3 regions of the Paenibacillus sp. JJ1683 genome follow, and region 3 is predicted to be linked to each of the others. Evidence: riboswitches for the same ligand, from Rfam matches in the RefSeq annotation. Region 3 holds a riboswitch; each other region holds the start of a gene.

Region 1 (10,048 bases), 1.8 Mb from region 3:
AAGGACGCCACTTGGACTACTAGCAATGTAAAAGTAGTTGAAGTTAGCGAGGGTTTGATCAAAGCGAATGCTAGCGGTAAGGCAACGATCACTGCTTCATATGGCAAGCAAACCATTACATTTACGGTAGAAGTAGACGTAGCGCAAAAGATTGAAGCGGATGCCATTGCATTATCACTGAAATCCGGGGATCAAAAAACGATTGCGATTGTGGTTAAATCCAGTGATGGTAAAGAAAAGGATGTTACAACTCAAGCTGAATGGAAAACCTCCAATTATAAGGTAGCCACCGTCAAAAAGGGTCAGGTTACCGCGGTCAGCTACGGTAAAGCTAACATTCAGGCGAAGTTCGGTGGGAAAGTGATCAGCGTGCCTGTTGATGTTGATACGCTTAAATACTTACAAACGGACGAAGTCGCCTTGACTTTGAAGGCAGGGCAGTTGGCTAAGGTTACAGCTACAGCCACGTATAAGGATGAGTCGGAAAAAGATGTTTCCAAGCCGGCTGTCTGGTCCTCATCCAGAATTATTGTTGCGACGGTCAAAGACGGTAACATTAAAGCACAGGGCAAGGGCAAAGCTGTAATTACCGTGAAATATGCAGGTAAAATGACGAAGGTACAGGTGACCGTTCAGTAATCTGTAATCGACTGAAAAGAAAAAGAGCAAGCATACGTCTAGAGACGACATGCTTGCTCTTTTATTTTTTAAAGCTTAGAAGCTACGACTTATGCTTCTTGGCCCGTGTGTTGCGTGTCAGTGATTCGGTCAAACGCTTGCCAGTGGGTGTCTGGGCCAAGCCGCCTTTGGCGGTCTCGCGGTGCTTTGATGGCATTGCGCTGCCGACTTCAAGCATTACGTCAATGACTTCGTCAGACGGGATGGCGCTGCGCACGCCTGCCAAAGCCATATCCGCTGCGGCAAGTGCGGTCACGGCTCCCAGTCCGTTGCGCACGATGCATGGAATCTCGACGAGTCCGGCGACGGGGTCGCAAATTAGACCGAGCGTGTTCTTGAGCGCTAGGCCTACGGCGTGAACGGCCTGCTCAGGTGTGCCGCCGCGTAGCTCGACCATCGCGCCAGCGGCCATCCCGATGGCTGAGCCAATCTCAGCCTGACAGCCTCCCTCCGCGCCGGAAATGAAGGAATTATTGGCGATGACGTAGCCAATGGCTCCGGCTGCGAACAAGCCGTGCACCATATGCTCATCATCCCAGCCGAACCGCTCCTGCGCACTAATGAACACACCGGGGATGACTCCACAAGAGCCAGCAGTGGGCGTAGCCACAATACGCCCCATGGACGCATTAACCTCCGACACGGAGAGCGCATAAGCCATGGCGAGTGCGGAGGCGTCGCCGGAGCAGGTTTCCCCTGTCCGCAGATACTCGGCCAGACGCTTGCCGTCGCCGCCTGTTAATCCACTGCGGGATACGGTGTCTTGTGTCTGACCACGATGAACGGCCTCCTTCATGACTTCATAATAATCAGACATTTGGCGGAAGATTTCTTCTTCCGTTGTATTCGTCTCTTGTACCTGCTCTTGAATCATCAGGCGGCCAATCGTGGTGGATTCCTCCGCGCATATGGCGCTGATTTCATGCAGATGGCTAAATCGCATCAGATTCAGCTCCTTTTTTCAAATTAATCATTTTAATTTCGTACATATGTGGTAAGGATCGTAGTTTTGCGATCAGTTCAGCCGTAGGAGGACTGTCCGTTTCGATGGCGGTAAGTGCTTCACCATCTCGGCCTTTGCGATCCACATGCATATAGGCAATGTTAATGTCGGCAGCGCCGAGTGCTGAAGTCACCGCACCTAATGTGCCGGGCTTATCCGAGTGAAGAAGCACCAACGTAGCCAGCTCCCCGGTCAGGTTGACTCGGAATTCGTTGAGCTGCTGGACATGGATGCTGCCGCCGCCGATGGAGGAGCCCAGCAGTGTGCGCTGATCCTCACCCTTCCACAGTTCAAAACGGACGGTATTTGGATGGGGCGCGGGTAGTCCGCTGACGGCAAACTCCACGGCCATTCCAGCCTGCTCCGCCCATTGCTCGGCATCTGGAATTCGGTGGTCGTCTGTATCGTAATTGAGCAGGCCTGCGATGAGTGCTAGGTCTGTACCGTGTCCTTTGTAGGTGTCGGCGAAGGAGCCGTACAGTGTCATGCGGGCACGGTCCGGCTGCATCCCGAGCCAGTGACGGGCAACGCGTGCAAGCCGCACCGCGCCTGCAGTGTGTGAACTGGAAGGTCCGGTCATGGCCGGACCGATAATGGAAAATACATCTTTGAAACGCATGGTGTGGCCCCCTGTATGTTCTAGTACCATAGTATATGGTATTTCCGCGTTTGTGCGCAGCTATGACGGTTCCTAATGCTGACGTACAATGTGAGCGCAAAAAAGGACAGGATAAGGGAGTTTCCCTTATCTCTGTCCTCGTTACCTGAGAGTTTCGTGCGGTGTCCTTACCGCCTTACCCCTTGGGTGGCTTGCGCTCTCTCCAGAGTTGCGTCAGATGACGATACATGGACCTGAGAGATTATCCGCCAGCCGGGTGCTGACGTCTTGCTCCTTCGGTGCCGCCAGCGTGTAAGCCCCTGGACAGACTCTCCCGTCATCTTCATTCGCGTATACCGTTCTACATATCTTTCTTAGCGTAATGTATGCCGTGCTCGGTGTCAATCGCAGGTTTCAATTTTTACATAAACAGGCGAGTTTCCGATAAAAAAGATTAAAATTTACATAATTATGGATGAAATCAGGAAGGAATTAGAAGATTGACAGCTAATCTGATAGAGGACAAGTACATTTATGGAATTATAGGAGGGATATTGACGTATGGTAAAAGGCTTGCGGTTCACAGGTTCACGCTTGAAAGGGGTGCTGCATCTAGCAGCGATCGTATCGCTGTTGATTGGGATCCTCGTTCCATTCGGTCAGGTCAAGGCAGAGGGAGCATTGACAGTAGACGAAGCACTTCAGCGCCAAGGCAGTGGAGGTACAGTGACGGTGGAAGGCTACATCGTCGGACATGCTACCGGATCGAAAACAGCTAATTTTTCTGCTCCGTTTGCGAATGATTTTAACGTACTGATTGCCGACCAGGCCAATGAACGTAGCACGTCTAATCTATTGGATGTGCAGCTGACATCTGCGTACAGAGGGCAATTTGGGTTAACAGGTTATCCTGAACTGGTCGGCAGCAAAATTCGCGTGACAGGTACGCTTGGTGCCTACAATAATTTTGGTGGAGTAAAAAGTCCAAGCGCTGTGGAACTGGTGAGTGGAAGCGAGCCGGGGGAACCAGGTGAACCTGGCGAACCTGAACCTGGCAACCCGGGTCAACCCGGTACTACACTGCCGGATGGAAAAGGCAAAAAGGTGCTGTTCGATAATACGCACGCACAGACGGCTGGTGCAGCAGATTGGGTCATTGAAGGCGCCTTCTCCGACTTTGCCAATGGATTACGTAATGTAGGCTTTACTGTGGATCAATTGAACCGCCCTATTCCTTTTACTTATGGAGAACAGGCCATAACCTATGATAAGCTGCGCCAATATGATGTGTTCATCATCGGTGAAGCGAATGTGGCCTTTAAGGCATCCGAGCAGGCTGCCCTGCTGCAATATGTGAATAACGGGGGAAGTGTGTTCTTCATCTCCGACCATTATAATGCCGACCGTAACAAAAACCGTTGGGATTCCTCCGAGGTTATGAATGGCTACCGTCGTGGAGCCTATACTAATCCGGCCAAAGGCATGACTGCAGAAGAAGCTGCATCGCCGGCGATGCAAGGATTAACAAGCTCCGATTGGCTGGCGACCAACTTTGGTGTTCGTTTCCGTTACAATGCGCTTGGCGATGTAAATGCTACGGACATCGTAGCCGCAGATCAATCCTTCGGCATTACCAAGGGTGTACGCTCGATTGCCATGCATGCGGGATCTACGCTGGCTATTATTGATCCTACCAAAGCCAAAGGAATTGCCTATATCCCGACAGGTACAAAAAAATGGGGCAATGCAGTAGACCAAGGAGTCTATAACGGCGGAGGCCGTGCGGAAGGTCCTTATGCTGCGATCTCCAAGGTGGGTCAAGGCAAGGCAGCATTTATCGGTGATTCTTCCCCTGTAGAAGATGCTACTCCGAAATATGCGCGTGAGGAAAACGGACAGTCGAAAAAGACATATGATGGTTTTAAGGAAGTAGACGATGCCACCTTCCTAGTGCAAACGGTTCAATGGCTTGCGTGGAAGCAGGACTACACGAAATTATCCGATGTGGCAGGCTTAACGCTGGATCAACCGACGAAGCTGCTGCCGTTTGAAGAGCCTGCGGCTTCCACAGAACCGCAACCGGAGCCTTGGTCTGCTCCAGCAGCAGGCTACAAATGGTACGATCCAAGAACGTTCAAGCCGGGCTCCTATGGAGCGGCTTCGTAATAAACGCAAAAAATAATTCAGTGTGAGTGGTTGGATGCTAGTTAGCCGTTTGGTCCTCTGTAGGGGATCAAACGGCTTTTTTGTGATGAAAATTAACCTGTGGTTGGTTATTTTATTACATTTTGTGCCAGGAAGGTCGCGCTACGGCTGGATCATTGATTTTTTAAATGATGTTGATAGCATAATCTTAATTGATATATCCATATACTGGTGATAGGATGTATTCAAATTATTCCGACAAAAACGGTGCGTAATGTTTGTGGAAGGTTTTAACATCAAACATGGTGAGAATAAGCAGGACAAGACCATGGAGAATGGAGGAAACGCGCGCATTGAATATCGAGCCTGTGTTGGAGATTAAAGGATTATCCGTATCTTTTCGTATCAACGATCAATACCACCCGGCAGTCGATCATCTGGATCTGACGGTCAACCCCAATGAAGTGCTGGCTGTAGTCGGAGAATCCGGTTGTGGCAAAAGCGCGCTGGCGCTTTCCATCCCACAATTGCATGACATGGAGCGGACACGTGTCGAAGGAAAGGTTCTTTTTAAAGGCACGGATCTGATCCGTCTCTCCTCAGGGCAAATGAATAAAATCCGCGGAGCGGGCATTGGCATGATCTTTCAGGACCCGCTGACAGCACTGAACCCGTTAATGAGCATTGGCAAGCAGATCGAGGAAAATCTCGATTATCATACGTCCCTATCTACGAAGCAAAAAAGGGAACGTGTACTGGAGCTACTGGAAAGCGTGGATATAACCAACCCCGTACGTGTGTATGAACAGTATCCACATGAACTTTCAGGAGGGATGCGCCAGCGTGTGATGATCGCGATTGCCATAGCTTGCCGACCCTCACTTATTATTGCAGATGAGCCGACGACTGCGCTCGATGTAACCATTCAATCGCAAATTCTTGACTTGCTCAAACAGCTTCAACAGGAGACTGGAAGCGGAATTATTCTGATTACGCACGATCTTGGCGTTGTGGCCGAAGTAGCTGACCGTGTGGTGGTCATGTATGCCGGAGAAATCGTGGAAAGCGCTGATGTTTTTGAATTATTCCGGCATCCACAGCATCCGTATACGCGTTCCTTGCTAGCCTCCATGCCGGGATCGCATACCAAGGGAGAATCGCTGCATGTCATTGGTGGCATTGTTCCCTCATTGCAAGATATTCCTCGCAATAGCTGTCGCTTTGCTTCGCGTATTCCCTGGATTCAGCAGAGAATGCATGAAGACCATCCCCGATTAAAAGAAATTTCCCCCGGCCATTGGGTCCGCTGTACATGTTACCAGCATTTTCATTTTGAAGACGAAACAAAGGGAGAGGCTGCTCATGGCACTACTGGAGCTAAATGATTTGAAGGTTCATTATCCGGTGCGCGGTGGTTTTTTCCAGCGTGTTGTTGATCAGGTAAAAGCAGTGGATGGCGTGTCGATCAGCATAGAGGCAGGCCAAACATATGGGCTAGTGGGAGAATCCGGCTGCGGAAAAACGACGACAGGCAGGACGATTATCGGCCTGAATAAGCTGACGAGCGGACAGATTATTTTTAATGGAAAGGACCTTGCGGCTTTGAGTCGGAATAACCGCCATCCGCTGCGTAGAGACATTCAGATGATTTTTCAGGACCCCTATTCTTCGCTTAACCCGCGCAAGCGCGTATTGGATGTCATTGCTGAACCGCTGCGGAACTTTGAAAGGCTGAGTAATGAGGAAGAGCGGCGAAAAGTGCAGATGCTGCTGGAAAAGGTCGGCTTGAACGCTGATGCGGCCTACAAATATCCGCATGAATTTTCCGGAGGCCAGCGGCAACGGATCGGGATTGCGCGTGCGCTGACATTAAATCCAAAACTGATTATTGCTGATGAACCGGTATCGGCGCTAGATGTTTCTGTGCAGGCACAGGTGCTTAATTTTATGAAGGATGTGCAGCGAGAGTTCAAATTGACGTATTTGTTCATTAGTCATGACCTGGGTATTATCCGCCATATGTGTGACCAAATCGGCATCATGTACCGAGGTCGCTTAGTGGAACAGGGAAGCGAGCAGGACATTTATGAGCGTCCACAGCATTTGTATACCCAGCGGCTTATTGCCACCATTCCCAGTATTGATCCTGCGAAGCGGCTAGAAAATGCTCGAAAAAGGCAGAAGCTTTTATCCTCTTACAAGTCAGAGCTGCCCAAACATTTAGATGCGAGTGGAAAGCCGTTTGCACTAAAATCTGTAAGTCCATCCCATCAAGTCGCGCTACCTTAAGGGAGGTACAGAATATGTGGAAATTTACAATGCGCCGGCTGCTGGTTATGATCCCTCAACTTTTTGCACTGAGTGTGCTTATATTTTTCCTAGCTAAGGCTATGCCAGGGGATGCCCTGACAGGGCTTATCACTTCAACACCCAATCTGAATCCGGCTGCACTGGAAGAACAGCGGCAAAAACTGGGACTCAATGACCCGGTGTGGGTGCAATATGGGAACTGGCTTGTCCAGCTTGCTCATGGGGATCTGGGCAAATCTTATGTACATAAAATTAGCGTTACCGATTTGATTGGCAGTCGTTTGGGGAACACGTTCTTTCTGGGTGTAGTGATTCTGGTTCTGACGTATCTGATCGCCATTCCGCTGGGAGTACTCAGTGGTCGGTATCAGCATAGTCTGCTGGATAAAACCGTGGTGGGGTATACCTATCTCAGCTTTGCAACACCTCTGTTTATACTCGCGTTGCTGCTGCTGTACGTGTTTGGATTCAGACTTGGCTGGTTTCCAACCAGCGGCAGTGTGGATGTAGGAGTGGAGCCGGGGACATGGTCATATTACGTGAATAAGTCGTATCATCTCATACTACCGGCGGTTACAGGCGCATTGCTCAGTACGACGGCTACCATTCAGTATTTGCGCAATGAGGTCATTGACACACGTCTGAAGGATTTTGTGAAAACAGCGCGTTCCAAGGGGGTACCCGAAGGAAAGATCTATTCCCGTCATATTTTCAAGAACTCTTTATTACCCATTGCTGCTTTTTTGGGCTACGACCTGACGGGTGTGATTGCCGGCAACATTTTCCTGGAATCTATTTTTGGTTATCCGGGATTGGGCCAGTTGTTTCTTCAGTCTATCACCCAACGGGACTTTTCAGTCGTGAACGCGCTGGTCATGATCTCTGGCTTCTTGGCACTATTAGGAACCCTTTTATCTGATGTCATCCTGAGCAAGGTCGATCCACGCATTCGAATTGAATAGCGAACAAGTCTAGAGAAAAGGAGGGGTTATGGTGTCTATGCAGGTGGAGGAGGTCTTCTCGCCGGAAATCATTCGTAAATCACCATCCAGTTGGTCTGTACTGCGTCGTGAGTTGGTACGTGACAAAATGGCCTTGATTTCCATTGGGTTTGTGGCTCTGTTCTTGATTTTTATATATGCCTCTGTCCTGTTTGTCAATCAGGATGTAGTCACGACGGTCGATTTGGGCGCGATCCGCGAAGCTCCCGGCTCAGTGCACTGGCTGGGTACGGACCGAGCGGGCAGGGATATATTCGGCCAGCTGGTCATTGGGGCCCGCAATTCCTTTACCATTGGCTTTACGATTACTTTGTTATCCGCCGCCATTGGCTTGACGCTGGGCTTACTGGCTGGGTTTTATGGAGGAATGGTCGATAACATCATCATGCGAATCATTGATTTTATTCTGGTGCTTCCATTCTTGATGCTGGTTATCGTATTTGTCAGCATTGTGCCCAAAAGTGGCATAGGGTCCTTTATTTTCATTATGACCGCCTTTTTGTGGATTGGAAAAGCGCGCCTGATCCGGGCCAAGGTACTGTCGGAGCGGGAACTGGACTACGTGCAGGCTTCCAAAACCCTTGGCACACCCAATTGGAAGATCATCTGGTTGGGTGTGCTGCCCAATCTCAGCTCTGTTGTGATTGTTAATCTAACGCTCAGTCTTGCAGGAAATATCGGGATTGAGACCGGGCTTTCCTATCTCGGCTTTGGCTTGCCAGAATCTACTCCAAGCTTGGGGACACTGGTGAGTTATGCCAATGACCCGGATGTATTGCAGAACAGCTGGTGGATGTGGTTGCCTGCCTCACTGCTTATATTAGTGCTGATGCTGGCGATTAATTTTATCGGTCAGGCGCTCAAACGTGCCACGGATGCCAGACAACGATTGGGGTAAACCGAAGTTCAAGGATAAGGACAACGACAAGGAGGGGTTTACAATGATTAAAAGCTGGAAAAAAGGAATTTTGCCTGTTCTATCTGCCATTTTGGTGCTTTCTTTGGCCGCATGCAGCGGCTCGCCTTCCACTTCGAGTGGAGCAAAATCGTCTGACGGTACAGGTGGGTCAGGGTCCGACAACAAGCAGGTGAATACGACTGCGCTGGCAAAGGCGGTCAAGAACGATAAACCCCCGATTAAGGGCGGCATCATCAATTATGCACTCGTGTCCGACACCCCTTTTGAAGGTATTCTGAACCCTGTATTTTATGATGGAAATCCGGATTTTGAAGTCTTCCAGTTTTTCTACCCTTCCATGTTTTCGATTGATTCCAATCTGAATATTGACGATAAAGGAGCGGCGACGATTTCCTTTTCCGCAGACAATAAGGCGGTGACTGTCAAAATTGATCCCAAACTGAACTGGACAGATGGTAATCCCGTAACGGCAGAGGACTATGCCTTTTCCTATGAAGTGATCGGTAACAAAGACTATGAAGGTCCGCGTTATGATAGTTTTATGACCAACATTGTAGGGATGGAAGATTATCACGCCGGCAAGGCCAAAACCATTTCTGGCATTAAGGTGCTGAATGAGAAAGAGGTTACCATTCATTTTAAGGAACCTAATCCTTCGGTAAAGTCGGGACTCTGGTCCACACCACTGGAGAAAAAGGTATTCCAGAACATTCCTGTGAAGGACATGGCCGGATCTGATCCTGTCCGTAAACATCCGATTGGCTATGGGCCATTCAAAATTAAATCTATGGTCACAGGTGAATCTGTAGAATTCGTCAAAAATGAAGATTATTTCCGCGGTGCGCCCAAGTTGGATGGCCTTCATCTGAAGGTGGTGAATCCGAATGTCATTACCGAGGCGTTGAAAAGCGGAGAAATCGACTGGGCCAGCTATCCGACCACCCGTTACAATGAGGCCAGTAATCCGAAAAATGTACAGTTTCTCGGTCAGGAGGAATTGTCTTATAGCTATGTAGGCTTTAAGCTGGGCAAATTCGATCAGGCCAAGAGTCTGAATATCATGGACCCGAACGCCAAGCTGGCGAACAAGTCATTACGTCAGGCCCTTGGCTACGCGCTGAATAATGAGCAGGTTGGCAAGCAGCTCTATCATGGGCTTCGGACTCCTGCGACATCCCTGATCCCGCCCGCCTTCAAGGGATACCATGATGTGAATGCGAAGGGCATTGCGTATGATCCAGACAAGGCGAAAAAGCTGCTGGACGAGGCAGGATATGTGGATACCAATGGAGATGGATACCGTGAGGACCCTAAAGGTAAGGAACTGGTGCTCCATTATGCAGCAATGAGCGGGGATGCGACAGCTGAATCGCTGGCGAAGTTTTATTTGCAAA
Region 2 (10,048 bases), 170 kb from region 3:
CTCCAATCCCTTGATTATTCTCGTCTGCTGACTCATCTGAGATTTGCGATTGAACGTGTACGACGAGGAGAAATTGTGCAGGAGATTTACCGATTGGACAAGCTTTTGAATGAAGAATATCCAGAAATGTATATGCTGGCCTGGAAACTTACGAAGATTATGGAGAAAAGGCTACGTAAACCGGTGTATCCAGCTGAAGTTAGCTATTTGACGATGCATCTGCAGCGTTTGTCCCAACGCAAGGAGCAGGGAGAGCAACAAACTGTGATAAAGCCCGAATAAAAAAGTATTGCCTCGCATTTAGCGTGGTGCTATAATCAATTTTGCAATGAGGAAGACAACAACTAAACATTTTAACGTGTTACTGATTCGATCAGGCATGAGTTGTTTTAAGTTATGATTGTTTACAGCCTACTGGGGTATGCTATATCCCAAGGTTGTGTTCAAACATACTTAAATCGGCTCATGCCTTTTTTGTTGTTTTGCCTCTGTTCTAAATTTCAGAGAAGGATGTGGAAGGTATGTTCAAAAAGCTTTTCGGCGTTTTACAGCGTGTCGGTAAAGCGTTAATGCTTCCAGTAGCCATTTTGCCAGCTGCGGGGCTTTTATTGGGTATCGGCAACATGCTGGTCAATCCTGATTTTCTCCAGTACATCCCTGCGTTAAATGCGGGCTGGGTTCAATCGGTAGCGACAATCATGATGAACGCCGGACAAATTGTTTTTGATAATCTGGCGCTGTTGTTTGCAGTCGGCGTAGCCGTCGGTCTGGCGGGCGGCGAAGGTGTAGCAGGTTTGGCTGCGATCATCGGTTACCTCGTAATGAACATTACGCTGGGTACAGCTGTAGGTGTTACACCTGGTCTGATTGCTCAAAAAGTACCGGGTTATGCGAATGTGTTGGGTATTCCTACACTTCAAACCGGGGTGTTCGGCGGGATTATCATCGGTATACTGGCCGCTGCTATGTACAATCGATTTTTCAAAATCGAGCTTCCTTCGTACCTGGGCTTTTTTGCGGGTAAGCGCTTCGTTCCAATTGCAACGGCAGTATCTTCACTGATTGTCGGACTGGCATTGGTGCTGATCTGGCCCCCAGTTCAACAAGGGCTTAACGCAGTATCTCACTTTATGGTGTATTCCAACCCGACTTTGTCGGCGTTCCTGTTCGGGGTTATCGAACGTGCGCTCATTCCGTTTGGTTTGCATCACATCTGGTACTCACCGTTCTGGTTTGAGTTTGGTGAATATGTGAACAAAGCAGGTCAAACCATTCACGGTGACCAGCAGATCTTCTTCAATCAGCTTCGCGACGGCGTGGCACTGACAGCAAGTACGTTCCAAGTAGGTAAGTTCCCATTCATGATGTTCGGATTACCGGCAGCAGCACTTGCGATGTATCATGAAGCAAGACCGGAACACAAAAAATATGTAGCAGGTATCATGGGTTCAGCTGCCTTGACTTCGTTCCTGACAGGTATTACGGAGCCACTGGAATTTTCCTTCCTGTTCGTAGCTCCATTGCTGTTTGCAGTACACTGTGTATTTGCAGGTTTGTCATTTATGACTATGCAAATTTTGAATGTTAAAATCGGTATGACGTTCTCAGGTGGATTTATTGACTTCCTGATATTCGGGATTATTCCAACCCGTACGCCATGGTGGTATGTAATTATCGTCGGTCTGATTTTGGCGGTTATTTACTACTTCGGATTCCGATTCATCATACGGAAATTCAACTTGAAGACACCAGGACGTGAAGAAGCTACAGATAATGTGGAGGGTGCAGCAAGCGGTAGCAGTGACGAGCTTCCACATAACATTTTGGCTGCTTTCGGTGGTTCATCGAATATCAAGCATCTGGATGCATGTATTACACGTCTTCGGATCGAGGTTAATGAGAAATCAAACGTGGATAAAGCTCGTCTGAAACAACTTGGCGCTTCAGGTGTCCTTGAAGTTGGTAACAATGTACAGGCGATCTTTGGTACCCGTTCCGATACGATTAAAACCCAAATGGCTGATATCATGGCAGGACGTACACCTGCACCTGCTCCTTCAGAACCAGCTCCACAAGAGGAAAAGGAAGCCGGAGAACAAAAGCAAACAATCGTTGTGGAAGATATCGTGATGCCAGTAAACGGTGAATTGGTGGACATCTCGACCGTTCCCGATCCGGTCTTTGCAGAACGCATGACAGGTGATGGCTTTGCAGTTGTGCCAAATGATGGAACCATTGTTTCTCCTGTTTATGGTAAAGTATTCAATGTATTCCCAAGCAAGCATGCGGTTGGTATTCAATCCGATGGTGGTAAAGAAGTGCTTGTTCATATCGGGGTGAATACAGTGAAGCTTAAAGGTCAAGGATTTGACGTTTTGGTGAACGAAGGCGATCTTGTGTCAGCCGGCCAGCCTATTATGAAAGTAGACCTGGAATACGTGAAGGCAAACGCTAAATCCATCATCTCACCTGTCATTTTTACCAACCTTCCAGAAGGATCTTCGGTAACTTTAAACAAAACTGGAGTATTGAAGGCTGGCGAAGATGGTATAATTACGATAAAATAAACTCTATGTGTTTCGGATTAGTTGATTAGGCGGCTTAGGCCGTCTGATCAATTATCCGGTATGCTGCGTGTAAACAAATATTATTTTTAGGAAAGTGGGAGGAACAAATTATGCAAACAACTTTTAGAATTACGGATGAAGACGGTATCCATGCACGTCCTGCAACTGCGCTGGTAAATACAGCTAACAAATTCAGCGGTGCTGAATCTTTCGCCGAAGCTAACGGTAAAAAAGTAACTTTGAAATCCATTCTGGGTGTATTGTCTCTTGGTCTGGAACAAGGGGATACTATTAACATTATCTGCGAAGGCGCTGAATCTGCTGAAGCATTGAAAGCTCTTGAAAATGTAATCGTTAACGAAGGGCTGGGCGAAATTCATGCTTAAAATTTCCGGGATTGCCGCTTCGGCAGGCATAGCCATTGCCCGGGCGTTTATCTTGGAGCATCCGAATTACGCTGTAGAGAGACGCGCGGTTGGTGATGTTGAAGCTGAAATCGCAAGATTGGATGCGGCTTTGGCACAATCTCAAACCGAATTGGAATCGATTAAGGAGAAAACGCTTCGTGAGCTGGGTGAGAAAAAAGCAGAAATTTTTGCATCTCACCTGCTCATCCTGAATGATCCTGAATTGATCGATCCGGTTAAAGCTAAAATCAGAGACGAGCAGCTTAATGCTGACTATGCTTTGAATGAAGTAGCTACACAGTTTATTTCCATGTTTGAGAACATGAAAAGTGCATATTTGCAAGAACGCGCATCGGACATGCGTGATGTAACCAAACGGGTGCTTAATCATCTGCTTGGTGTTCATTTTGTCAGCCCTGCAGAAATTGCCGAAGAAACGATTGTACTTGCAGAAGATTTGACACCTTCCGACACAGCTCAACTGAACCGTGAATTTGTTAAGGGTTTTGCAACGAATATCGGCGGACGCACTTCACACTCGGCTATTATGGCTCGTTCATTAGAAATTCCTGCTGTTGTAGGAACAAAAAATATATTGTCTCAAGCTAAAAGCGGCGATTTGATTATCGTCGATGGTCTGGATGGTCACGTGTTCGTGAATCCTACCGAAGAAATCGTTGCAGAATACCGCGCTAAACAAGTGGCATATGACAAGCAACGCGAAGAGTGGCGTAAGCTGCGCGGCGAAGCTACGGTTTCCGTCGATGGTGTCCATGTCGAACTGGCAGCCAATATTGGTACGCCTAACGATGTAGCTGGTGTTCTAGACAACGGTGGTGAAGGCGTTGGCTTGTATCGTACGGAGTTCTTGTACATGGGACGCGACAAGCTACCATCCGAAGAAGTACAATATACAGCTTACAAAACGGTTCTGGAAAGAATGGAAGGCAAACCGGTTGTAGTTCGTACTTTGGACATCGGTGGAGATAAAGAACTTCCTTATCTGGATCTGCCGAAAGAAATGAATCCATTCCTCGGATTCCGTGCTATTCGTCTGTGTCTGGATCGCCAGGATATTTTCCGCACTCAATTGCGTGCTTTGTTGCGTGCAAGCGTGCACGGTAACCTGCGCATTATGTTCCCAATGATTGCTACGCTGAACGAATTCCGTGAAGCTAAAGCTGTTTTGTTGGAGGAAAAAGAAAAGTTGGTAGCCGAGGGTGTATCCGTATCTGAAGAAATTCAGCTGGGCATCATGGTAGAAATTCCTTCCACAGCGGTATTGGCTGACCAATTCGCAAAAGAAGTGGATTTCTTCAGTATCGGTACTAACGATCTGATTCAATACACAATGGCAGCGGATCGTATGAACGAGCGGGTTTCTTACCTGTATCAACCATATAATCCATCCATTTTGCGTCTGGTGAAAATGGTTATTGATGCCGCTCACCGTGAAGGACGTTGGGTTGGTATGTGTGGTGAAATGGCAGGAGACACAACAGCAATTCCGTTGCTGCTGGGTCTGGGACTGGATGAGTTCAGCATGAGCGCAACTTCCATTCTGCCAGCACGTAGTCAAATCTCTAAGTTGTCCCGTGCGGACATGGAGAAATTGGCTGCAAAAGCTCTGGATATGCAAACAGCCGAGCAGGTTGTTGAATTGGTTCAAAGCATCGAAGCATAAGGAAGGGTATCACATTTTCAAAGGTTATATCTTTTTCCAACAAAAATTGCTGTATACATACAGCAGCCGGTATCTCAACAGATACCGGCTTTTTTGTATGCTTTGGATGGTTGTGTTTGAATTTAACCTTAACTACATGCGCAATTCAGCACAGGCTTACGGGCTGCAGTGGTTTCATCCAGGCGTGTGACTGGAGTGGTATAGGGTGCATTGAGCACCAGCTCAGGGTTCTCCTCAGCTTCGCGCGCAATATGAATCATAGTGTCGACAAAAGCATCCAGCGTCTCTTTGCTTTCTGTTTCCGTCGGCTCGATCATGATGCATTCCTCTACATTTAACGGAAAATAAATGGTAGGTGGATGGTAACCGAAATCAAGCAATCGTTTGGCTACATCAAGCGTGCGCACTCCAAATTTCTTCAAACCTCGCCCTGACATGACAAATTCGTGTTTACAATGCCCAGGATAAGGCAGGTCAAAGTGCGGAGCCAGCCGATGCATCATGTAGTTGGCATTAAGTACAGCGCATTCGGACACTCGCTTCAAGCCATCAGGACCGTAGCTGCGAATATAGGCATAGGCACGGACGAGAATGCCGAAGTTACCGTAAAAGGCTTTGACCCGTCCAATAGAATCTCCCTGCTCCCGATCCCAGCGGTACACACCCTGCGGATCACGTACGACAAACGGCTTGGGCAAATAGGGAATCAGCCGCTGCTTTACGCCCACGGGTCCAGCGCCGGGGCCGCCTCCACCGTGCGGGGTACTCATCGTTTTGTGCAAATTGAGATGCACCACATCGAAGCCCATGTCCCCGGGGCGGGTAATCCCCATGATGGCGTTGGAGTTTGCCCCGTCATAGTAGAGCAGACCACCTGCGTCATGCACAATCGCGGCAATGTCAGTAATTTGCTTCTCGAACAAGCCCAGCGTGTTCGGATTGGTCAGCATGAGCGCAGCGGTGTCGTTGCCTACGGCTTGGCGGAGCGCGTCCAGATCCACCAGCCCCTCAGGGGTGGAGGGGAGGGTAATTGTTTCGAAGCCCGCGACGGTTGCACTGGCGGGGTTCGTACCGTGCGAGGAATCCGGCACGAGCACCTTGGTACGTCGCTCACCACGTGCCTCGTGGTACGAGCGAATCATCATCAGCCCGGTCCATTCGCCATGGGCGCCAGCAGCGGGCTGGAGCGTGACGGCATCCATGCCGGTCAACGCAGCCAGATCGTTTTGGAGCGTATGCAGCAGCTCCATAGCCCCCTGGATGCTATTCTCCGGCTGATATGGATGAATTTTAGCGAAGCCTGCGTAACGGGCGACATCCTCATTCACTTTTGGATTGTATTTCATCGTACACGAGCCAAGCGGATAAAACCCGTTGTCGACGCCGAAGTTGCGCTGGGACAGGGCGGTATAATGGCGAATAACATCTACTTCGTATACCTCGGGTAATGCCGCAGGTTCGCTGCGCAGCGCATAATCCGGCAAAAGCTCTGCCACCGGGCGACGAGGAACGTCGCACTCGGGAAGGGAATAAGCGATGCGACCCGGACGGCTCAATTCAAAAATGAGCGCTTGATCGTGTTCTTTCAACAGCTCTTGTTTCTGGTCCGGTCCGGTGTGTGTCATAGCAATCCCTCCAAGGTGTGTACAAATTGGTCGATCTCTTCTTTGGTTCTTTGCTCCGTCACGGCAATCAGCATGTGACCCGCAAGTTCCGGATAGTCCCGGCCCAAATCATAGCCTGCGATAAATCCAGCAGCTAGCAGATTGTCCTGAAGTTGGCTCACATCCGTACCTTCAGGCAGCCTAAGGGCAAACTCGTTAAAGGTCGGTGCGTGAAATGAGGCAGTTACGCCTTTCAAGCTCAGCAATTGTTCTAACGCATAGCGGCTTTTATGCAAATTCAGCTCGGCTACTTCCTGGATGCCCTGTCTCCCCATGACGGACAAGTACACAGATGCAGATAATGCAAGCAACGCTTGATTGGAGCAAATGTTAGACGTGGCCTTTTCGCGGCGGATATGCTGTTCCCGCGCTTGCAAGGTCAGCACGAAGCCGCGTTTGCCGTTACGGTCTGTGGTTTGGCCTACGATACGCCCAGGGATACGGCGCATATGCGCCTGGGAGACGGCAAAGTAACCGCAGGTCGGACCGCCGAGGGAGGACGAGATCCCAAGTGGCTGCGCGTCCCCTACAACAATATCCGCGCCCTGCTTACCGGGCGCCTCCAGCAAGCCAAGTGCCAATGGGTTGGCACTGACGACCATTAGCCCCTTGTGTGCATGGATCAGGTCAGCCATCGGCTTCAGATTTTCCACGGCTCCAAAAAAGTTGGGGCTTTGGATCAAGACAGCCGCCGTCTGTTCCGATACGGCCGCGGCAAGCGCATCGACATCCGTTACGCCGTCCGAACAGCCGATCTCCACGATGTCCAAGTCCAATCCGCGCGCATAGGCTGCCAATACCTGGCGTGCCTCTGGATGGACAGACCTTGATACAATAAGCTGTTTACGGCGCGTGGCTGCGGCGGCCAGTGAGCCCGCTTCCGCCAGAGCTGTCGCTCCATCGTACATACTGGCATTCGCTACTGCCATGCCTGTCAATTCGCAAATATATGACTGGAATTCAAAAATAGCTTGCAGCTCGCCCTGGCTTACTTCTGGCTGATAGGGGGTGTAGGCTGTGTAAAATTCGGAACGTGAGGTGATGTGCTGAATGACGGACGGAATATGATGATCATAAATACCTGCACCAAGAAAGCTGGCATGTGTATCTGTATTGGCATTGTGCCCGGCCAGCTCGGCCATGTGGCGAGTTAGGGCTCTTTCGTCGAGCCGAGAGGAAAGAGGGAGTTCCCCTTGGTATCGAATTGCCTCTGGAATGTCACTGAATAGATCATCAATGGATGATACGCCCACCACACGCAGCATTTCGGTTTGATCTTGTTCGGTCATGGGGAGATAGCGATGCTGCTTCATAAGTTCTGGCTCCTTTCGAAAAGCAAAATTTAGATAGTAAATTAGCTAATACATAATCGTAGTTGGAAAATCCAGAATTTCGTATCTGACATGATCGCTTTTTTAGAGTGAAGAGGATTAAGATCAGCGTGACCGTTTATAAAAGGGGGCTGGGACCACTTCCGCACGCAGGCGTTTACCTCGAATTTCGACCTCTAACGGTGTAGATAGGGTGCTAAAACGACTGTCCACCAAGGCTAGCCCCAAATTACGCTTCAAGGTGGGCGATTGAGTCCCCGTTGTGACCTCACCAATGTGTTGGCCTTCCGCGAAGACTGGATAATGAGCGCGCGGGATACCGCGGTCAATCATTTCCAGCCCGATCAACTTGCGAGGAATTCCTTGTTCTTTCTGGTGTTGCAGTGCTTCTCTGCCGATAAAATCTCCTTTATTCAGCTTGACGAAGAAACCTAAACCAGCCTCAAGCGGTGAAATGGTGGCAGATAACTCCTGTCCGTACAGCGGCAGCCGTGCCTCAAACCGCAGTGTATCGCGAGCACCAAGCCCAGCGGGAATTAGCCCATACGATTCACCGCAACGAAGCAAACCATTCCACACGGCGGGTGCTTCCTCAGCAGGTATATAAAATTCAAAACCGTCTTCCCCGGTATATCCGGTTCGGGAGACGAGTGCTTTTGCTCCGAACAATTGCACGTTCTCATGGAATCGGAAAGATGCCAGATTCGTAATATCTGCATCTGTCACGGCTGCGGCAATATGTGCTGCTTCCGGTCCTTGTAATGCCAGCAATGCGATCGCATCAGACACATTCTCCAGATGAACCGATGCAGGTACGTGGCGCATGAGCCAATCCCAATCTTTGTCGATGTTGGAGGCATTCACAACGAGCATGTAGCGCTCTGGTCCTTTGCAGTATACAAGCAAGTCATCCACTACGCCTCCATCGGGGTAACACAGGAGTGAATATTGTGCCTGGCCCGGTTCCAACTGGCTGACATCATTCGTGGTTACCCATTGCAAAAAAGCCTCGGCTTCTTTGCCCTCAACCAAAAACTCGCCCATGTGCGAGACATCGAATAAACCCGCGCATTGCCGGACGGCCTCATGCTCTTTTTGGATGCCGCTAAACTGAACGGGAAGCTCCCACCCGCCAAAGTCAATACAACGAACCCCGGGCTGCGTCCCGTAAGACGAAAATAATGGTGTTCTTCGCAAATTAGACATTTTTTCACTCCTATCCAGTGTAATCGGCTAAACAAAAAAGACAGGCTGAAAGAAACGTATAGACGGCAGTCCATACTCTTCTTTCAGCTCTGTCCTTGATACCAGAAAGTTACCCCGGTGTGAACCAGGTTTCCCCTTGGGTGATCCGCTCTAATCGCGAATGCTCTCCAGAGATGCGTCCGGCAGAGGTCCTTTTGCCTGAGAGATTCACCTGCAATGCAAGTTTACTCCTTCGGCGCTACCTTTTGGATCAACGGTAGGTTACCCAGTTTTGCAGGTAACAACTTGATCCGAGTTCGCGTGCACAACTGTCTCAGATACGACAACAGCTATGCGAATCTTTTGGGTAGTCTCTCCCTCCGCGTTCATCCGCGTTTGCAGTTGTCGGGGTATTTCCAAAAGCATTTGCTATAACCCATTAATACGCAAATTCATTCAAAATGTCAATAAAAATGTCATATAAAACAATCCAAAAAACATTTAATGTATAAATAAGGATATGTAAGCGTTTGTTACAAGTTATCATTTTTTAATATTCTATGCTATATGAGATAACATGAAGTATTTTTGTTAGTATTATTGACATGAGTGTTCATGTTGTCATAATCTTAACCTGTCTAATACAGGTGATTAAAAGCATTTTATTCATGTGGAAGTGAGGCGAAAGCAGGATGAGTGAAGTGAAACGGGAACTTTGGTATACAGACGAACATGAGTGGGTTCAGCGCACAGCAGACGGGACGTTGAGGATCGGCATTACAGACTTTGCACAGCATCAACTGGGTGATATTGTTTTTGTGGAATTACCTGGGGCGGGAGCAACGATTGAACAGGGGGCAGAGATTGGTACAATTGAATCGGTGAAGACCGTATCCGACCTTTTTGCTCCGGTGGCGGGAACCGTATTGAAAGTAAATGAAGCTCTGGAAAGCACACCTGAGCTGGTGAATGAATCTCCCTATGAAAAGGGTTGGATGATTGAAGTAGAGATGGGCAATGATGTCGAGGAAGCTCTGAGCAAGCTGCTGTCTGCGGATCAGTACGAGCAGTTGATTTCGGATGAACAATAATGAGCAATATAAGATGGAATATTAGCGCTTTATTCTAAATTTTTATATGGATATTGAATTGAATAAAAGCATCGTTAGTCCGCTCGTTTTGTGTATAAAATAGTCGCTATGATCTGACA
Region 3 (10,048 bases):
GATGAATCATTATTAATTTGGTCAACTAAGTATGCATTATCCTTATCTTTGAAGACCGACAGTTTAGTTTTGAATATCTTTTGATAGATATCATTGCAGATTTCGTATAATAATAAATTATTCAATTTCGTAGAGAAAAGGGCAGTTAAATATTGTATGAGAATGTTTACTATATTTATAATCCCCAGTAACAGTACAAAATATAAAATGATACTTATATTACTTTTTGATACTAAATAATCAATATATATGCCTGTGATGTAAGGAACAATAATTCCTATAATCCACAATACTGAAGTAACAACAATGTAAAAAAATACATACTTGCGCGTTTTTGAAAGGTATTTTTTCAAGTATTCTAGGACTATCATATTCATCACCTATGTTTCATATTAGGTAAATCTTAGCGAGATGCTAAAAACAGCATCTCGCTAAGTAATGTTACTTCTCTTAAGCTACATCTTGTAGGAACAAGAAAGAGTGCAGCCACTTGAACCGTGGAAAGGACAATGTGCACTTACTTGTACAGCACTTTTTACCAATACGTCCATAGTTTTTCCCTCCTTAAAATTTAATTTATATAAATAACATACAGTTTAAAAACTATATGCTACTTATCACTTTTGAGCTGCAATAGAAAATGCACTGTTTTCAAGCGTGATATTTATCTTTGCTTTACCTGCACCATTTATATAGTTATATGTTAAGTTTGGTCTAAACAATGGCCATCCCGCAGGAACACTTAATGCACTTGCAGTCGTCTTAACTGTAACTGTGTAATCCGAAGCTCCTTTACTAAAAGTTAAGGAACCTGAACCTTTTGTATTGTCATAACTAATGGCTTTTGAGTATCCTACAGGCACCCGAACTGACATTGAGGAACCATCTACACCTGTGATATCAAGATTAGTATTTAGCTCTGGAAGTGAAACTCCAGACTTTGTACTTTCTACCGTTATTTTTTCATAACTTTTATCAGGAATTAAAATATTAACTCTGTCGGAAATGCCGTTAGCTGAGCCTTTCCCCTTTACTGTGATGTAAATTGTAGATCCACTTAATGTAGAAGTGACAGTATACAAGGATTTGTTATACTCATAACTAAAATCACTTGCTGAAGTTTTTGTAACGGTGACATTACAATTTATAGCCGTTAGATTGATATTCTTAACATCATTTGAAGCTGCATTACTTGAAGCACCTAATGGCATCCCCATAAGTAAGAAACCACATAAAACAATACACATTTTTTTTAGCATTAACATGATTCAGAAACCTCCTTCTTATTTCCCGTTAATTGTCCAGCCAGTAATACTTTCGTGCACTCGGTAATATACTCCTGCAAATTATAACGATATTGCTCACATATGTTAAAGTCTGCCATTCTATTGTGAGGACATCCTCCTAAACACACAGGTAAGTACTTACAGTCTGAACATTTTTCATCTTCAGTAGGATCATATAATAAATAACAACCAAGAAGCTCAGTATTCCATTTCACTGATGTATCTTCATTTATATTTCCAACACACTGCTCAATAATTCCAATATCGCTCCAACATTTATATAAATGACCAAGAGGATCAATAACGAAACTATTATATTTGTCCGCAGAACAATAATTACCTTTAGGTGCAGGATAAATATAACTAATTGGGATATCATTTTCCGACATAAATTTTAAATTAAATTTTGAATACATCTCGTCTGTCAAGCACTTAGTTCCCTCATACTTTCCATTCGTCGGCGTAACTAATCCTAGATAAGGTATTACATTTTCCAATAAAGAATTTTCCTTTAAGAATCCTACGATTTCATGTAAATTCAACCAGTTGTCTTGGTCAGTATTTATTCTCATAAATATCTTAATCATCCCTTTAATTTGCTTGAGGTTATTCATTATGACATCAAATGTCCCTCTTCCACTTACTAAAGGGCGTCTAAGATCATGTACTTCTTTAGGACCGTCAACAGTGACTTGAATATCATTTACTCCACATGATATTAACGTTTGAACTTTTTCTTTATTTAAAAGATAGCCGTTTGTAATGACACTGGCCGTATATTGTATATTGTTTTCTTTACATATTTCCAAAAAATCTTCCGATATCCTAACTATCTGCTTCATTGCAATCAAGGGTTCACCGCCATACCATGTAACATTAAGAGTGTCAAGTTTACTAGCATTTGTTTTAACAAAATTGACTATACTTTGAGCTGTTTCTTGACTCATAGTTTTGTTATGATATTGGTCTTTCTCAAAACAGTATACACATCTAAAATTGCAGGCCATTGTAGGGGCAATTGTTAGCATTAAATTAGAAGATTCAAACCGATTTTTTAAGAGGTTTACCTTTACATATGCTTTTTCATTCATATTATCTTCTACGATATAGCCACATTCGATAAGATTTTCAAGATAAGTATCATTATTTATTGCCAATCCATTGTTTGTAAGTTCACAAAACTGTTTATAGTACTCCGGTTCAAGAACTGCCAATGCACCTGTTCGAGAATTATAAAGTACCGTTTTATCGGTATTTTCAATAATGTCATTAAAAATAAAGTTATATTGCGAAGCTTTCATTTTAGCCCTCCTTAGAATGGATGCGGTCCCTATGTAATTATGAATCGATTAACTAGTGACAAAATTCACATAAGTTTTAAAAATAAAATGTACGCTCATTCTGAGTTGTAATTGCATTCTCGCAGTGCACACTAGCCACCAAGAATAGATGTCCATCATCCGAAACCGGACTGAATTTAAAAGCCATCCTACACCTTCATAGTTTATTCATATACTTTATTCTCTCTGGACAATATCTATACTAGATAGCTTTTCCTTCTCGGCTTTTAATGTAGCATAAAGCAAAAAGAAAAAATAAGCTTGTATCCTGAAATGCAAAAAAGTCCATCTCAACAACCAAATATGTCAGCTTCATGTGAGATTAATATTTTTGTTACCTATATTTCTTTAATGGCAAAGTACGTTACTTGTTAATTCTTTGTTTATATGTCCAAAGAAAGTAAAGGATTAGACTGCTTGAGACAGCAACAAAGATTAAAAGTACTAGGAGCGTGCAACCGCTTGTTCCTGCCGTTATCGTGACGCGAACTGAACCAGTAGAGCCTTAACTGAATACTTTTATAAAGGCTGAAAATAAGGTTTCTAAGCAATAAAGAAGAACGTATCCATTCCTCGCCTGGGCTACGTCCTCTCCACAGTATAAGTATGCATTTGAACTTTTACTAACAAAAATTCCATAACCTGATGGTAATTTTTTTCATATGTAAAACATCACTTCGAATAGACTTTTTTTACAATATACTGGATTTATATAACATATTTGAGGTGGTCTATTTGTTTCAAGTTGCTGTTTGTGACGATGATCCCGCAATGCATAAAATTTTACAACACTTTTTCATGTGTATGTCAGTAAGTGAATCCTTAGATTTTAATCTACAATTCTTTTTATCTGGGGAAGATCTAATCAAATCTTACAGTTCACAAGAGCGATACCCCTTTCATATTATCTTGTTAGATATTGAAATGAGGGAATTATCGGGAATTGAAACTGCAAAACTTATTCGCCTTTTTCCTGACCGAGAAGTTCAAATCATATTTCTAACTAACTATCCAGAATACATGCTAGAAAGTTTTGAAGTACAAGCATTTCAATATTTACTTAAACCCCTTACTTATAAACTCTTTGTAGAAAAAATAAATAAACTATGTCATTATATGCGTTCTTCAGTATCCCACTTTCTGTCTGTGAAAAATAAAACTGAGCATCTTGTATTGAGACACTCTGAGATCATAGTCATCTCAAAAGGTGAAAACAATTACATCCATAATGAACTTTGTATTGCAACGGATTCACACAACTATTTTATTTCCGGAACGTTGAAAGCGGTTTATGAACAATTAAAATATCCGTTTGTGTTTATACATAGGTCAATAATTGTGAATTTAGTTCATATACGTAAGTTTTCAGCTACTTCTGTTATTATGTCAAACGAACAAGAATTCCCTGTAGGTCGTTCTCACGCTAAATCACTTCGTGAGGCGTATGCTCGTTTTATAATTTCTCGTTTTCAGGAAGGGTGAGTTTTTTGAATCATTGCGTTTACATTAATGTCACCTCGTTTTCTAATTACTCTTTATTTTTATTTAGCACAACAAAGCAAAGTCATTTTTCCAATCCAATAGTTAACCTTTTTTTACTTTTCGCCTCTTTACACTTCATACTTATTACAGTACTAGTAGTTCATTATTTTAAAAAAGGAAGGAAATACAAGATAGGGATTGTGTATTATTTTGTAATATTAATAGGAACATCGTTTAACTTGCTCATACATTACGGTTTATTTTCTTTTATGAAACATAATTTATTCTTTATAATGTCAATCATCAGTATTCTTGGAATGAACGTGATTATTGTCTTTCTAACGGACAAGTTGATAGAAAAGTCAAACCTCTCATGCTTTTTTCAAAAGCAAATGCTGATGCAAGAAAAACGTTATAAAGAAACAACTCGATCTCTTAGTGATATCAAACGAAGTATTCATGATTTCAAAAAACAGTTAATTTTTGTCCGTGCTTGTTTACAAGAACAGAGGACGGAAGAGGGTGTTAATCACATCAACCAAACTCTAAAAAATATAGACTCACCAAAACTTCATATAACAACAGGACATCTCGTTATTGATGCTTTAGTAAATCATACTTTCAGCATCGCTAATAAAAGTGGGATAGCTTTCTTCCATCAAATCCATATTAACCCGGCAAATATTAGTATTGGAAGTCATGATCTATGTATTGTCTTAGGTAATGTTTTCGATAATGCTATTGAAGCTGTAATGCAGCTTCCTAGAAAGAAAGAGCATTCAATTCATTTGGAAATTTTCACCGATAATATTGCCCTATGGATTTATGTTCGCAATTCAAAAAGTAATTATCTCAATACAGCATTCTCAACCAAAACATACAATCCCCCTTTAAAAAAACATGGGTATGGATTACTTAACATCCAGCAAGTGATAAAGAAATATGGTGGTTATTTAAATACAACTATTACGGATTCGCATTTTCAAATTACGATTATGCTCCCATGTAATAACTCTTAGGTTCGTAAACGTTATGGATTAAGAGATATTCAGAATAAATAAAATGTCGGTAATCACCAGTCTTATAACCTAAAAAAAGGAGTACCCTCAAGCCTGTGATGGCTGAGAATACTCCCTTTTAGTATTTATGAATTTACCGTTTGTCCCTTTTCTTCTACTTGGATAGCCGCCCCTACATTGGCACCAGCAAGAATACCCTTGTTCTTATTAGGATACAAAGAATTCATATAAGTCCGGGTTTCTGCAACAACAATTCCCGACAAGCCGAGCAGTGCAATCAGGTTCGGAAAAGCCATCATGGCGTTAAAAATATCTGCCAGCAGCCAAATCGCATCCAGTTTAATGAACGCGCCCCCGCCAACCAGTACAATGAACAAATAACGATAAGGCTTGATCCACTTAACCCCAAGCAAGTATTCAACACAGCGTTCCCCGTAATAGTTCCAGCCGAGCATGGTGGTGAATGCGAACATAATCAGGATGATGGTGAGCAGCTCTGCTCCCAGCGGAAATGCACTGGAAAAGGCTTGCTGAGTCATCAAGCCTGCATCGGTAGGCCCGCTCCACACCCCGCTAACCAGTAACGTCAACCCGGTCATCACACAAATAACCATCGTATCAATAAACACACCCGTCATGGAAATCAGCCCTTGTTCCGCAGGCCATTTGGTTTTGGCAGCTGCGGCTGCAATCGGTGCGCTCCCCAATCCAGCTTCGTTGGCAAAAATACCTCTGGCTACCCCACTGCGCATGGCCAGCATAATCGTAGCTCCTGCAAATCCGCCGGTTGCCGATGTAGTTGAAAATGCCGAATGAAGCACAAGCGCAATTGCGGCAGGAAGTTGGTCAGCAAATCGAATCAGTACAATGATACAAATTAATACATACAGGCCTGTTTTAAAAGGAACGACCTTCGTCGATACCTTGGCAATGCTTTTGAGTCCACCAATGGTCACAAGACCTGTAAGGACAGCAATTGTCAGCGCCGTTACAATCGGCGGAACGCCAAAACTGTTTTCAGTCGAAGATACAATCGCCTTGACCTGAGGGAATGTTCCAATTCCGAACAACGCTACCAGCATCCCTGAAAAAGCAAACAGCATCGCCAACGGTTTAAAACGGCGTCCCAGGCCTTTTTCAATATAATACATCGGGCCGCCGGAAAATTGTCCATTCCGATCCTTCACCCGGTATTTTACCGCAAGTACACCTTCCGCATATTTCGTCGCCATCCCAAAGAAGGCTGCAACGACCATCCAGAACAAGGCACCCGGCCCGCCCAGCTTAATGGCTGTTGCTACACCGACAATACTTCCTGTACCGACGGTAGCCGCCAATGCCGTACTCAAAGCCGCAAAACTACTCACATCCCCGCTACCTTCATTCGGGGCCTTACCGATGAGCTTGATCGCCAGGGGCAGGCGGAATACCTGCAACATTTTTAGACGTATGGTCAGCCATAACCCCGTTCCCATAACAAGGATGATGAGAGGCGCCCCCCATATCCAACTGCTAATCGTTTCTAACACATGTACCAAATTCATTTCAACCCGCTCCTCCAGCATAGTAGAAAACAAAAAAGAGTCAAATCTGTTGATTCGACTCCTGGAGAGGTTAAAGGCACGAAAAAATACAACCATCTTGTGCAGGATTTCACCTCTAAAAGCTTATAAAAAGCCTAGGGCTATCCCTGTCACAGGTTATTCGCGTCTCTGTCCTTTTGCCTGAGAGTTTAAGCAGATGTGATCTGCGGTGCACCTTCGGCGCCCAATTAAGGGTCTCTCCAGAGTTCTGTCCGTTTACGGTCCCTGCTCGTTGCTGTAAATCAGCCTAAGCACCTGAGAGTTTTGCCCCTTCGGTTGGAACTTTCATTCCATCTCCCGCAAACATCAACCAGACATATGAAATTTTTATTCATTATACAGAAAAATTTCAGCTTATTACAAGTGAAAAATTTGTGAAGCCCTCTGAAAGAATCAATAGAGTGTCTATACAAAAAGCGGGTACAGCAGATTGCATCCTGAGGATTTTCTCTGCTGTACCCGCCAAAACGATATGGAATTACAGTTCTTCACCGTTGGTTGCTATCACATTTTTATACCAGTTAAATGAGTCCTTTTTGGAGCGTTGAAGCGTTCCGTTACCGTCATCATCCAGATCAACGTAAATAAATCCGTAGCGCTTGGACATTTCGGACGTAGACATGCTCACAAGGTCGATAGGTCCCCAACTGGTGTAACCAATCAGATCAACACCGTCAGCAATCGCTTCCTTCATTTGGGCAATATGCTGACGCAAGTAATCAATGCGATACGTGTCATGCACAGAGCCGTCTTCTTCTACCTTATCATACGCACCCAAGCCATTTTCCACGATGAACAGTGGCTTTTGATAGCGATCATAAAACGTATTCAGTGTAACACGCAGGCCGATCGGATCGATCTGCCATCCCCAGTCGGAAGACTGCAGATACGGATTTTTCACACCGCCTATCAGGTTCCCTGCTGCCTTTTCGCCTTCTGGCCCTGCCGATACGGTCAAGGTCATATAGTAACTAAATGAGATAAAATCGACCGTGTTATTTTTCAAAATTTCGGCATCGCCGGGTTCTGTCTGGATCACAATATTATTTTCTTCAAAATAGCGGTTCATATAGTTGGGATATTCCCCACGAGCATGCACATCCGTAAAGAACAGGTTCATTTGATTTTCATGCTGTGCTTTCAGGATATCTTCTGGGTTACACGTATGTGGGTAGCTTTCAATGCGGGCCAGCATACAGCCGATCTGAGCGCCCGGAATGATCTCATGTCCCCGTTTGGTCGCCAATGCACTTGCTACAAATTGATGGTGCAATGCTTGATATATCGCTTGTTGCTTGTTTTCTACACGGTCAATAACCACACCGCCGCCTGTAAACGGGCTCATAGTCATGACATTAATTTCGTTAAAGGTCAGCCAGTATTTTACTTTATCCTTATAGCGTGTAAATACCGTTTCGGCATATTTTACGTAATGATCCACGACTTCGCGTCCCAACCAGCCATTATACTTCTGTGTCAGACCTAGCGGTGTTTCATAATGCGACAGTGTTACCAAAGGCTCAATACCATACTTGCGCAGCTCATCGAATACATTGTCGTAGAATTGCAATCCTGCTTCATTCGGCTCGGCATCATATCCATTCGGGAAAATCCGCGACCAGTGGATGGACATCCGAAATACTTTAAAGCCCATTTCTGCAAACAAGGCAATATCTTCTTTGTAGTGGTGGTAAAAGTCCACACCTTCACGCTTTGGAAAACGGGCGTTTACCTTCCCTGCCAAGATGTCCTCCAGTCGTTCGGACGAAATTTCTATAGCATGATCGTTCTTACGTTCTGATTTAGGTACATAGGCTATCATGTCTGCGCTGGACAGACCTTTTCCATCTACGTCAAAAGCACCTTCCAATTGGTTGGCTGCAGTTGCCCCGCCCCAGAGGAAGTTTTTCGGAAATCCTTTTAGCGTCTTCGTCATGGTATGAAAACCTCTTTCCTTAATTTAATGTTTTCACTTTAGTCAATAACCCGTCAGGTGCTGCAATACGAATCCATAACTAACGGTAACCGTTCTTCTTTGAAATGCATCGACAGATGCTTTAAAATAGACGTAATGCCCTCATAAAGCATCCTAATTGTTGTAACGCGTTTCATGTCAAGTATTTTTTTCTCAGGTGAGGAGAAGCATCATGTCGAATCTTGATCAAATTGCAAAACTGGCGGGCTTTTCCAAAGCTACGGTATCCAGAGTGTTAAATCAGTCCCCCCATGTAAGCCAAGAAACCAGAGCTAAAATTTTAAAAATAATGCAGGAATTGGATTATGTTCCTAATCGGAATGCGATCTCTCTATCCAAGGGTCAGACGCTTCAGATTGGTATCATCACTTCAACTATCAATGAAATTGTGCTGGCATTTCTGGACAGCTTTGTGGAAATCGCAGGCCAATATGAATTCCAAACCATTATTTATACTTCGGGAGAAGACAAAAAGAAAGAGCTTCAAGCTTTCGAGGATTTAAAAAGAAAAAGAGTTGATGCGCTGGTCATCATTTCCTGCGTGAATGACACTGATTTTTTGAGTACCTATTGTAAATATGGACCGATCGTGGCATGGCAACGTATGGAGCATACCGATATTCGCTCCGTCGCTATGGATCAATATGAAGGATACATGTTAGCATTAAAACATTTGATACAAAAAGGCTATACACGTATAGCCAATGCTTTTGGTCGTCCGAGTAGCATCAATACTCACAGCAGACAACAAGCCTATGAGCAGATCATGAGTGAACACAATCTGCCGATGCTGCCACACTGGAACTATTCTTCTATTTATAACATTCGTGATGGCGAACAGGTCGTGCGCAATTTGTTACAGCATCGGGAGGAATTTCCGGAGGCTATCTTGTGTGCTAACGATTATGTAGCAGTGGGCATTCTCTGCGAAGCGCGCAGACAATTGCTGAGGGTACCGGAAGACTTGGCGATTGTTGGGTTTGATAACACGGAGCTGGCGCACACCATGGGCATTACAACGGTTCAAAATCCTATTATGGCTCAGGCGGAAAATGCTTTTTTCATGCTTTCCCCTCAGCTGATTGGACGCCAAATGGAGCTTCATTCGCTAGAATACAGTCTCATTGAGCGTACGACCACTTAAGGGCACAATTGACTTGCAAATTAGGCAAATGGGCCTTGATATGAAATATTTTTTGTCGAAAGAGAATAAAATATGTTGAAATCGCTTTTTTTTGTGCTACAATAGCACTATATCGAAGGATTGTGACCGGTGATGCGGGCAATGCCTGAGTTCAATTGAGTGCTATTGCTAACAATAGTGTTGAATTGTGCTTGGGCATTTTTTATTGGTAAAGGATGG

Evidence for each region. Region 3 has a riboswitch for glycine ahead of ACUC6J_RS18930 (alanine/glycine:cation symporter family protein). Riboswitches for the same ligand answer to the same signal wherever they lie in the genome.
Region 1: it holds a riboswitch for glycine, as region 3 does, so the genes downstream of both, sdaAB (L-serine ammonia-lyase, iron-sulfur-dependent subunit beta) here and ACUC6J_RS18930 (alanine/glycine:cation symporter family protein) in region 3, are expected to answer to the same signal.
Region 2: it holds a riboswitch for glycine, as region 3 does, so the genes downstream of both, gcvT (glycine cleavage system aminomethyltransferase GcvT) here and ACUC6J_RS18930 (alanine/glycine:cation symporter family protein) in region 3, are expected to answer to the same signal.

Annotation. Positions count from the first base shown of each region.
Region 1 is NZ_CM129820.1:469,903-479,950, forward strand. Features, by position in the region: gene ACUC6J_RS02075 (Ig-like domain-containing protein) at 1-639, shown strand, start outside; gene sdaAA (L-serine ammonia-lyase, iron-sulfur-dependent, subunit alpha) at 722-1,621, opposite strand; gene sdaAB (L-serine ammonia-lyase, iron-sulfur-dependent subunit beta) at 1,611-2,300, opposite strand; glycine riboswitch at 2,512-2,626, opposite strand; gene ACUC6J_RS02090 (DUF6359 domain-containing protein) at 2,841-4,445, shown strand; gene ACUC6J_RS02095 (ABC transporter ATP-binding protein) at 4,778-5,809, shown strand; gene ACUC6J_RS02100 (ABC transporter ATP-binding protein) at 5,787-6,713, shown strand; gene opp4B (oligopeptide ABC transporter permease) at 6,728-7,696, shown strand; gene ACUC6J_RS02110 (ABC transporter permease) at 7,734-8,633, shown strand; gene opp4A (oligopeptide ABC transporter substrate-binding protein) at 8,677-10,048, shown strand, end outside.
Region 2 is NZ_CM129820.1:4,250,444-4,260,491, reverse strand. Features, by position in the region: gene glcT (glucose PTS transporter transcription antiterminator GlcT) at 1-282, shown strand, start outside; gene ptsG (glucose-specific PTS transporter subunit IIBC) at 522-2,567, shown strand; gene ACUC6J_RS18175 (HPr family phosphocarrier protein) at 2,678-2,953, shown strand; gene ptsP (phosphoenolpyruvate--protein phosphotransferase) at 2,946-4,658, shown strand; gene gcvPB (aminomethyl-transferring glycine dehydrogenase subunit GcvPB) at 4,787-6,283, opposite strand; gene gcvPA (aminomethyl-transferring glycine dehydrogenase subunit GcvPA) at 6,280-7,635, opposite strand; gene gcvT (glycine cleavage system aminomethyltransferase GcvT) at 7,759-8,859, opposite strand; glycine riboswitch at 8,939-9,035, opposite strand; glycine riboswitch at 9,036-9,135, opposite strand; gene gcvH (glycine cleavage system protein GcvH) at 9,531-9,929, shown strand.
Region 3 is NZ_CM129820.1:4,419,956-4,430,003, forward strand. Features, by position in the region: gene ACUC6J_RS18905 (ATP-binding cassette domain-containing protein) at 1-371, opposite strand, end outside; gene ACUC6J_RS18910 (hypothetical protein) at 618-1,265, opposite strand; gene ACUC6J_RS18915 (radical SAM protein) at 1,259-2,587, opposite strand; gene ACUC6J_RS18920 (LytR/AlgR family response regulator transcription factor) at 3,362-4,108, shown strand; gene ACUC6J_RS18925 (sensor histidine kinase) at 4,507-5,127, shown strand; gene ACUC6J_RS18930 (alanine/glycine:cation symporter family protein) at 5,253-6,671, opposite strand; glycine riboswitch at 6,830-6,924, opposite strand; glycine riboswitch at 6,936-7,020, opposite strand; gene ACUC6J_RS18935 (glycoside hydrolase family 1 protein) at 7,189-8,646, opposite strand; gene ACUC6J_RS18940 (LacI family DNA-binding transcriptional regulator) at 8,858-9,829, shown strand.